DNA from 3 places in the Alkalihalobacillus sp. NPDC127517 genome. Region 1 is predicted to be linked to each of the others. Evidence: riboswitches for the same ligand, from Rfam matches in the RefSeq annotation. Region 1 holds a riboswitch; each other region holds the start of a gene.
The links. Region 1 has a riboswitch for S-adenosylmethionine ahead of ACQKKO_RS01930 (methionine biosynthesis PLP-dependent protein). Riboswitches for the same ligand answer to the same signal wherever they lie in the genome.

Region 2: it holds a riboswitch for S-adenosylmethionine, as region 1 does, so the genes downstream of both, ACQKKO_RS00060 (methionine ABC transporter ATP-binding protein) here and ACQKKO_RS01930 (methionine biosynthesis PLP-dependent protein) in region 1, are expected to answer to the same signal.
Region 3: it holds a riboswitch for S-adenosylmethionine, as region 1 does, so the genes downstream of both, metE (5-methyltetrahydropteroyltriglutamate--homocysteine S-methyltransferase) here and ACQKKO_RS01930 (methionine biosynthesis PLP-dependent protein) in region 1, are expected to answer to the same signal.

What each region holds. Positions count from the first base shown of each region.
Region 1 is NZ_JBNNQX010000002.1:3,159-6,725, reverse strand. It holds gene ACQKKO_RS01935 (bifunctional homocysteine S-methyltransferase/methylenetetrahydrofolate reductase) at 1-769, opposite strand, end outside; gene ACQKKO_RS01930 (methionine biosynthesis PLP-dependent protein) at 803-1,903, opposite strand; SAM riboswitch class I at 1,988-2,089, opposite strand; gene ACQKKO_RS01925 (hypothetical protein) at 2,156-2,320, opposite strand; gene prsW (glutamic-type intramembrane protease PrsW) at 2,324-2,995, opposite strand; gene ACQKKO_RS01915 (asparaginase) at 3,121-3,567, opposite strand, start outside.
Region 2 is NZ_JBNNQX010000001.1:10,306-13,872, reverse strand. It holds gene ACQKKO_RS00065 (MFS transporter) at 86-1,363, shown strand; SAM riboswitch class I at 1,418-1,534, shown strand; gene ACQKKO_RS00060 (methionine ABC transporter ATP-binding protein) at 1,613-2,638, shown strand; gene ACQKKO_RS00055 (methionine ABC transporter permease) at 2,631-3,299, shown strand; gene ACQKKO_RS00050 (MetQ/NlpA family ABC transporter substrate-binding protein) at 3,323-3,567, shown strand, end outside.
Region 3 is NZ_JBNNQX010000029.1:10,851-14,417, reverse strand. It holds gene metE (5-methyltetrahydropteroyltriglutamate--homocysteine S-methyltransferase) at 1-1,998, opposite strand, end outside; SAM riboswitch class I at 2,135-2,241, opposite strand; gene ACQKKO_RS21180 (SLC13 family permease) at 2,404-3,567, shown strand, end outside.

The DNA of each region.
Region 1 (3,567 bases):
TAAATTTGTCCGTCATTGTTGCAAAGTACTCAGGATTAGACGAGTAGAAGAATCGCCCATCCCGGTAATCAGGTAAACTGGCATTTGGATATACTGCCAGTACATGATCAGTTGGAATTGGAATCTCTTCAAAGGACCTGAGCATATGGGCTGGCCCCATTCGGCAATTTAATCCAACAATGTCTGCACCAGCGGACATTAATTGTTCAAATGCTGTGGCAGCATGTATGCCTCCACTCATAACCCCAATATCTCCTAAGCTAATGTTCATAATAACCGGAAGGGAGCTATGCTTTTTAGCAATAGACGTAACAAGTAATGCTTCTTCTAAATCATAAAACGTTTCAAATAAGAAGCCATCGACTCCTTCATCAATTAAAACAATGATTTGTTCGGTCAACGCATCTTCAATTTCACTAATTGTAGATTCTTCCATTTGAAAACGCCGGATACCACCAACCGTGCCAACAACAAACGCCCGGTTTTCTGCCGCTTGCTTTGCTAACGCCACCGCTCGTCGGTTTATTTCCCCAGTTTTATCTGCTAACCCATATTTGCCAAGCTTAAGTCGATTTGCAGCGTATGTGTTTGTCTGGATGACGTCAGCTCCTGCGAGAAGATATTCCGTATGAATGGCGATGATTTCTTCTGGGTGACTGAGATTTACCTCTTCAAAGCATTGTTGTTCGATTCCGCGTTCATACAAGAGCGTTCCCATCGCTCCGTCACCTACTAATACATCCTGTTTAAGACGCTCTAACAACCCCACTTAAATCTCCTCCCACTTTATTACTGAGTCTAGTTACAACTTGGAAAACGCTTGTTTTAAGTCTTCTATTAAATCCTCAGCTCGTTCAATTCCAACAGAGAATCGAAGTAAACGATTATCAACGCCATTCGCAATTCTCACTTCTTCTGGAATATCAGCGTGAGTTTGCGTTGCCGGATAGGTCATTAAGCTTTCAACGCCTCCCAGGCTTTCTGCGAATGAAATCAACGCAAGATTTTGAAGAATCGGATTAATCCACGCCTCACTACCGACTCTAAAGGAAATCATTCCACCTCTTCCAGGGTAGAGAACATCTTCTACAACATTTGATTCTTCTAAAAAGCTAACTAATTCTTTTGCATTTTGCTCATGCTTTTCCATACGTAATGCTAAAGTTTTCATCCCACGAATTACAAGCCATGAATCAAAAGCTGATAATGTTGCACCAATTCCATTATGAAAATATCCAATTTTTTCTGAAAGCTCTTTGCCTTTTGACACAATTAATCCTGCTATGACATCATTGTGACCACTTATGTACTTGGACGCACTATGAATGACAATATCGGCTCCGAGTTTAATAGGTTGCTGAATGATCGGCGTGTAAAACGTATTGTCCACGATCAGAAGCAGATGATATTTTTCTGCTAGCTTGGCTAATTCAGGAATCGATGCTTCTTGCATAAGTGGATTTGTTGGCGTTTCAATAAATAACGCTTTTGTTTTAGCTGTTATCGCCTCTTCAAATGTTTCTAAATTACGCGGATCAGAATAATGGAACGTAATGCCCCAATGATTCCAGCCTTCTTCAAACAAACGATAAGTGCCGCCGTATAGGTCCTTTGAAGCAACAATTTCATCCCCACTTTTAAAAATAGATAAAACCGTTTGAACTGCGGCCATTCCTGAACTGCATGCAAAGCCTTGATCTCCTACCTCTAGCTCCGCAATGGCTTGTTCTAATATTTCTCTAGTGGGATTCCCTGTTCTTGCATAATCATAGCCAGTCGATTCTCCTATCCCAGTATGTCTATATGCAGTGGAAAAGTAGACAGGTGCGTTCACAGCCCCCGTTCGATTGTCTTTTCGGTTTCCTATTTGCACTAATTTTGTTTCTAACGCTTTTTCACTCATGGTTGTCCCCCCAGGTTTCATTTAAAAGAAAAAAGCGCCTTTCTCAAACATAAGAGAAAGGCGCTTATTGATCATATAAGCTTTCTCTTATCTTAGCAGAATAAACTGCCGGATTTAGCACCTTGCCTATTGAGGCTGGTTGCTGAGACTTCGCAGGGCCTTTCCCTCCATCTCTCTTGATAAGAATACATGTTAAATTATGAATATTCACTTAAACATACAGGATATATGTTTAAAACGCAAGTATTAAATTTATGTTTCTAATGTGGCTTCAATCTTAAGTTGATCTTCATTGCCACATACACAGCGTTTGAATCCTGTTTCATATTCTCCAAACTCATTTTTATGACCTCGAAGAATGTATTTTTCCTTGCACAGTGGGCAACGGATCACAACTTTATAGCGTTCGCCTTGCATGATTTAATTCCTCCTTATTCGTGGTGAGTGTTGATCAAGCCTCCGAGCGAGTTTCATTTTGTAGATAGCGAAAGCCCATAGCATCAGCATAAAAGGAATTAATCCAAAAAACACATAATGATTAAACAAATAGACAATGTAGTCATATAAACTATGTAATAACACAGGGATCCACAATGAATAGGTCAGAAACTTTTTTTTATTGTCTGGTGAGAGCTTTGCATGACTTAGATAATACCCCATTATAATTCCAAAAAGAGCATGACTCGAGACTGGTAACAACGCTCGTCCGACCGCCGTCTCAATACCGTGCGCAATTAAATAGAGGATATTTTCCATGGTAGCAAAGCCAAGCGACAACGATACGCCGTACACAATCCCATCATTACGCCTGTTAATGGTTCCTAATTGATAGGCAAAAATGTAGAGCACAAACCATTTAAAGAACTCTTCAGTAAAGCCGTACAGAATTAACGCCTGTTGCCATTCATATGGAAAAACATTCTCTTCAATAAATGCAAACTGTAAAACCATTACCGGAAACACTAACAAGAACCCCATCAAAAAGGTTCGAATAATGGTTCCATAGATTGCACGACGGTAATCTGTCTTAAGATAAAAGTAAGTTAGCAGTCCGATTGCAGGTGCTATTGCAGCCGTTAGCAACGAAAACATCTACGACCTGCCTTTCCGACGTACAGTTTACCCACTTGCCAAATCCTTCATCAAGGGAGGTGCTGTTCATCGCATTCAGTAAATCCATTATATTCCTCTGTCTCCAACTTGACAAGAAAAAGCCATTAACTTAAGAAACCCTGTGCTATATCCGCGCGAGCGGCTAGCAGTACCATCGTTTTAATACGTGCCTTTTTACTATCATAATCAGAACCTAATATCACGCCACGTTGCTCTAAATCATGGGCACTACCCGCATACTCATAGGTTGGATAGACCTTTCCTTCTTCAGATGAGGTAGTCATAATAATGTGTTTACCCTGTTTTAGTGCCTGATCTAACATAGGTACGAGGCTCGGAGGTACCTGTCCACGACCAACACCTTCAAGTACAATCGCATCAGAATGGGTTACAACACTTTCTAAAATGGAAGCGTCCATTCCTAAATAGATTTTCAAAATAGAGACCTTTGGCAACACATCTTGAATCGCGTATGTATGACGGTTTAACGGCTTCTGATATAAGAAGATCGTATCATTATCGATAATACCTAAATAACCGAATCCAAAAGC
Region 2 (3,567 bases), on a different contig from region 1:
TTTTGTGCGTTATCTCTTCTCTTTCTATAGAAGTTCGTATATGATTACTTAGGGAACCGAAATAGAAAGATATAGGAGAGGGCAAATGGCTCAATTTACAAAGGATTGGTCAACAAAAATTAAAGGATACAATCTGAACATTCGTCTATTTCTCTTGGCTTCTTTTATGCTGAATGTAGGAATGGGCATTTTTATGGTCATTTATAATTATTATATAAGAGAACTTGGCTATGCTGATGATGTAAACGGCCGAGTAATCGCCATGCAGGCAACGGCTACAGCAATTGCGTTACTTCCAGTAGGCTTGCTAAGCGATCGACTTGGGCGTAAGCGTCTCATTCTCATTGGTTCAATCATGGTCGCGGCAAGCTTGGTCTTGCGGAGTGTTGGTATCGCAGAAGATCTTTTAATTCTTGGAGCCTTCATCACAGGTTTTTTTATGGCATTTGTACAGGTAACAGCCATTCCACTCCTTGCAGAGAACTCGAAGGAATCTGAACGCGTCCATTTATTTAGCTTAAATGCGGCGATGATGATGGCTGCCAATGTTATAGGGAACTTATTTGGTGGAATATTAACCGACTCCCTACATACGTGGTTCGACATCTCCATGCTCGAGAGTGTCAGAATTACACTTTTAATTGGTGTGACCATTGTTTGTGTAGGGTTGATACCACTTATAAAAATAAAAGAAAAACGAAAGATAGCGTCGTTCCAAGCAGGACGATTGTCTGGATTCAAGCAGTTAGCTGAGAAAAAAGAATCCTTAAAATTAATTGTTTTATTTGCGTTGGCCAGCTTGTTAATCGGCTTTGGCTCAGGGCTGGTTATCCCATATTTAAATCTTTATTTCACGGATCGCTTTGATGTAAGTTATTCACTTGTAGGGATCATCCTGGCGCTCGGACAGGGGATGACAGCGGTCGCTATGATGATTGGACCGAGTGTGGTAAAACGATTTGGCGAGGTTAAAGCCGTTGTGCTACTTCAAATTGGATCACTACCATTTCTTTTGTTAAGCGCCTATACAGAAATTCTCTGGCTCGCCGTCATTGGATTTTTGTTCAGGCAGGCCTTAATGAATGCTGGAAACCCAATTCACTCAGCACTTATGATGCGATTGGTTGACCCCTCTATGCGTGGTCTCGCCAACTCATTAGGGCAAATGGTCTTTCAATTAGGTTGGGCAATCATGGGACCGGTGTCTATGGGCATTGTGTTAATGTATGGTTCGTATACAGGCTATGCCATTGTTTTTACAATTACCGCATGTCTCTATTTAATTGGTTCTGTTTACTTCTATTTTGTATTTGGCCGGAAGCAGAAAGATATTCCAGCCCCTCTAGTCGTTGAAAAAAGTTGACCAGTTTATGATTGCATGCTATGATTTTCCCAACTTAGTACAAAATTAAATAAACTCTTATCAAGAGTGGCGGAGGGACTGGCCCTACGATGCCCGGCAACCACGGAATCTCACAGATTCTGCAGGTGCTAATTCCAGCAAAGTAACGAATGTTGCTTTGACAGATGAGAGAGGGATATATGAAAACCTTCTGCTTATCTGCATGAGGTTTTTTTGTTTTAGTACGAATAGAAAGTGAGGATTACGCTTGTGATAACACTTAAAGGATTAAAGAAAGTTTTTGAATTAAAAAGTGGAGCCGTTACTGCAGTAGATGGTGTTGACTTAACAATCGAAAAAGGCGGTATCTTTGGCATCATCGGTTATAGTGGTGCAGGAAAGAGTACACTCATTCGTATGTTGAACATGTTAGAGCGCCCGACTAGTGGCGAAGTAAACATAGATGGAGAAGACATATCCAATTTATCAAAAAAAGAGCTCCGGAGATCCCGTCAAGAAATGGGAATGATCTTTCAACACTTCAACCTACTATGGTCTCGTACGGTATACGATAACATCGCCTTTCCTCTCGAAATCGCAGGGGTTAAAGGTGAAGAAAAAGATCAACGAGTTAAGGAACTAATTAAGCTTGTTGGGCTGGATGGAAGAGATGCAAGTTATCCTTCTCAGCTAAGTGGAGGACAAAAACAGCGTGTGGGAATTGCAAGAGCTCTTGCAAACAATCCGAAGGTGCTCCTATGTGATGAAGCCACTTCAGCCCTGGATCCAAAAACGACTGAATCCATCTTAGATTTGTTAGTGGATATCAATCAGAAGCTTAAGCTAACGATTGTATTGATTACACACGAAATGCATGTTATCCGTAAGATTTGTTCCGAGGTAGCTGTAATGGAGAATGGACAAATCGTTGAAAAAGGCCCTGTACTTGATGTGTTCCGACACCCTAAGGAAGAAATGACAAAAGAGTTCCTTAAACAAATTACAGAGCACGATGATACAGAAGAAACCATCCAAGAGCTTTTAGACGATGCAGGATCTGGAGACATTGTTCAGTTAACGTTCTCAGGAACGAGCGCAGAACGACCATTAATCTCAGAACTCATTCGTACATTTACAATTGATGTATCCATTCTTCACGGTAAGATTACAAAGGTTCAAGGTGGATCGTATGGAACCTTGTTTATCCAGATTACCGGTGATGATGCAGAAAAGAAAAAAGCATTAGATTATATTATGACCAAAGAGGTTGAAGCGGAGGTGTTACGCCGTGACTGAAGCATTATTTCCAAATGTTCGTTGGGATCGTATCTGGGATGCAACCCTTGAAACCATCTATATGACAGGAATTTCTTTAATCGCTACATTTATTCTTGGTATTCTGCTCGGATTACTGTTATATTTAACTGGTAAGGGTAACTTATGGGCCAATAAGCCGATTAATACGGTGATTGGTGCTTATGTAAATATCACACGATCGATACCATTTGTCATTCTTTTGATTTTAATTATTCCATTTACTAAGTTATTGGTTGGGACAATTCTTGGACCAACTGCTGCCTTGCCTGCACTGATTATTGGGGCGGCGCCATTTTATGCACGTATGGTTGAAATTGCTTTAAGAGAAATTGACCGTGGTGTGATTGAAGCGGCCCAATCGATGGGAGCAACATCTTCAACCATCATCTTTAAAGTATTACTACCAGAATCTACACCTGCACTTATCTCAGGTATTACAGTTACAACAATTGCAATGATCGGATACACGGCCATGGCTGGAATTGTTGGTGGTGGAGGACTCGGAACACTTGCTTACCAGGAAGGGTTCCAACGAAATAATAGTGATGTAACATTGGTGGCTACAGTTGTCATTCTACTAATCGTATTTGTTGTACAGTGGATCGGCGACCTTCTCACATATAAAACAGATAAACGCTAAAAAATCAGATGGGGGATGGAAACATGAAAAAAATCTTAGGTACGCTTGGAACAGCAAGTCTTGTATTAGCTCTAGCGGCATGCGGAACTTCTGGGGACGATGAAAGTAACAATGAAGGTAGCACAGGAGGAGACACTCCAGCAGAAGAGGAAACGTCAACTATTAAAATCAGTGCTTCTAATACACCTCATGCAGAGATTTTAGAAGAAGCAGCTAGTACTTTAGAAGAAGAAGGAATTGAGCTTGATGTAATCATTGCTCAGGATTA
Region 3 (3,567 bases), on a different contig from region 1:
AATGACATCTGCATCCAATGCATCAATGGATTCAATAATGGCCTGGAAATCTGAGTAGCACATATGTGTATGAATTTGCGTTTCAGGTTGAACCGTAATCGTAGACAAACGGAACGCCTCTACTGACTGCTTAAGATACGCTTCTGTTTTCTCCTTTTTCAAAGGAAGTCCTTCACGGATCGCTGGTTCATCCACCTGGATCAGGTTAATCCCTTCCTTCTCGAGCTCTTCCACTTCTTTGCGCAGAGCCAGAGCAATTTGATTTACAACCTGACCTTCAGAAATATCAGTACGTGGGAAAGACCAATTAAAGATGGTTACAGGACCCGTAAGCATTCCCTTAACAGGACGATCTGTTTGTCTTTGTGCATAGGCTGTTTCCTTTACAGTCATTGGTTCAATAAATGCAACATCACCGAAAATCACTGGTGGCTTTACGCAACGTGAACCGTACGATTGTACCCAACCAAATTTCGTGAATTGGAAACCAGCCAGCTTTTCTCCAAAGAACTCAACCATATCCGTACGCTCAAACTCACCATGAACAAGAACATCGATATCAAGATCCTCTTGAATCTTAATCCACTTATCAATTTCGTCGCGGATAAATTGTTCGTATTGAGCTGATTCAAGCTCTCCCTTTCTCCACTTCAAGCGCTTTTGACGCACTTCTTTTGTTTGTGGAAAGCTTCCAATTGTTGTTGTAGGCAGAAGAGGGAACTGATATTTCTCTTGTTGTAAACGCAGGCGCTCAGTCGCTTCTACGGCACGAGTTGGAACAGATTCTCCAATTTCTTCAAGTAATGCGCGTACTTCTTCGTTGTTACGGCTTGAAGACTCATTCAGGGATCTTACCGCTTCAGCACTTGCCTCAAGGGTCTCTTCATCTTTTACATCATTTGCTACATCAGCAAGAGCAACAAGCTCCTCAAGCTTTTCATCCGCAAAGGAAATCCCAGCTTTTAAGAACTCTGGAAGCTCTTCTTCTAGCTTCACAGTAACCGGTACATGAAGTAAGCTGCACGATGGTTGAAGAATAAGCTGTCCTTCACCAACTAATACACTCAATTGATCAACAACGTGCTTCACTTCTTTAAGATCCGCCTTCCAAATGTTACGTCCATCAATAATACCAGCAGCTAGAATTTTACCAGATGGTAAGCCGTACTTTGCGACTTGCTGCAGAGATTGCCCCTCGTCATGTACAAAGTCTAAGCCAATTCCTTGTACTGGTAAGTTAACGATGGCTTCGTAATCGTCCAATGCTTCAAAATACGTTTGCAGCAACAGGTTCACTTTAGGTGCCGCTACATCAAGCTGAGCGTACACCTCTTGCAAAAGATCTAAGTCAGCATCTGTTACCTGACCATTTAAGAAAGGCTCATCCACTTGAACCCAAGCAACATGACTTGCCTCTAGTTCTTTCAGTAATTCTGCATACAAAGGTATAAATGAACGAATTAAATCCTTCTCAGATAGTCCCGTTTGATTTTTTGATAGTTTGACAAAGCTCACAGGACCTAAGATCACTGGTTTTGTTTCAATATCAAGCTCTGCTTTCACTTCGTTATATAATTCTAAAACACGGTTATGTACAAGTGTTGTCGGTGCCTTTGTAATCTCAGGAACGATGTAATGATAATTGGTGTTGTACCATTTTGTCATTTCAGAGGCAACAGCCGAATCCGTTCCACGTGCTACTGCAAAGTATGTGTCTAAATCGACCTTACCACCGTTATACTCAAAACGATCAGGCACCAAGCCAAATGAAACCGCAGTGTCCAGAACGTGATCATATAAACTGAAATCTCCTACAGGAATCAAATCAATTCCCGCATCCTTTTGCTTTTTGATATTTGTCAGACGAATTTCTTTTAGAGACGCTAGTAGTTCTTCTTTGGAGGTGGTATTCGCCCAATAGCTTTCAAGACTCTTTTTCCATTCTCTCTTTTCTCCAATTCTCGGATATCCAATGTTTGAACTTCTCACCTTTGGCATCTTCGCTCACTCCTCTTTTTTGTCTCTCAACCTAACAAACTCTAATCACAAACCATCTAAGCAGATCACTCCAAGGGAATAAAAAATGCCTCCTTCTAGTAAAAGAAAGAGGCATTGAATATCTCAATAAACGTTCCCCTTATCTTTCAAAGTGTTTCCACCTTGCTGGATTTAGCACCTTTTCCATTCAGAATGGTTGCTGAAGCTTCGCCGGGCCAGTCCCTCCGCTTCTCGTTATAAGAGCATTTCATTATGTTATGTTGAATTGAATTTACTTTAGCACGAGAAAAGCAAACTGTCAAAACAATTTTGAAAGTTTGCGATTGTTCGTCAATATTTGCGTTTTTTAAATCACCTATGTGAAAATAGATCCAGATCCTAGTAAAATATGAAAGGTGTGTACATATGACAAGTGAACAATCAACGCAGTCCAGCTATCCAAAACGGGCACTTATTGGTTTAATACTTGGACCTATTCTATTCCTGTTAGCCTACCTTTTGATCCCATCTAGCCAACTGGATCATGCCCCACGCTTTGTTCTTGCTATTACATTACTCATTGCAACCTACTGGGTAACAGAAGCTGTTCCAATGGCCGTTACCTCTTTAATTCCTCTAATTGTCATACCATTAGTAGGTGCAGCTGATATTGATACGGTTGCCGCCTCATATAGTAACCCGACGATTTTCATGTATGGTGGAGGCTTTGTCATTGCTATTGCACTACAAAAATGGAACCTACATAGACGAATCGCTCTTTCAATCATAGATATGATTGGAACAGAGAGCCAACGGATTGTACTTGGTATCATCTTATCTACTGCGCTTTTATCTATGTTTGTTTCAAATGCTGCAACCGCTTTAATGATGCTCCCCGTTGCTCTTGCACTCATTTCAGAGGTAAAAGAAAAAGAGATTCTAAAAGGAACAAGTTTACAGAACTTCTCTAAAAGTATTCTTTTATCTGTTGCGTATGCTGCGACGATTGGTGGCCTGGCTACACTCGTTGCCGCCGTGCCAAATGCTATTTTCGCAGAGATTTCCCGCTCACAACTTGATCGAACTGTTGCTTTTTATGAATGGTTATTATTCGCTGGACCGGTCGCTGTTATTGTACTCGTCTTTCTTTATTTCTATCTTACAAAAATGAAATTTAAAGTCGAAACAGAGAATAAGGATCAGACCATTAATTTTATAAAAGAAGATAAGAAAAAGCTCGGTAAAATGACACTTGATGAAATTTGGGTTGCTGTTGTTTTTGGGGTAACTGTTTTTCTCTGGGTGTTCAAAACACTTGTTTTTCCTGAGAATATTGCTGCAAATCTTCATGATGGTGCGATCTCTGTATTTGGCGCTGTTTCACTTTTCTTTATACCGAGTACAAAAAAGGGAGAAAGAATCCTTGAGTGGCGAGACTTAAAAGAACTACCATGGAGTGTGTTAATTTTGTTTGGTGGTGGGCTTGCACTTGCTTCAAGCTTCGGTGCATCTGGTCTTAATGATTGGATTGGAGAAACCCTGCAGATGCTTGAATCTTTCACTCCATTTATTATTATTCTCCTGCTTGTT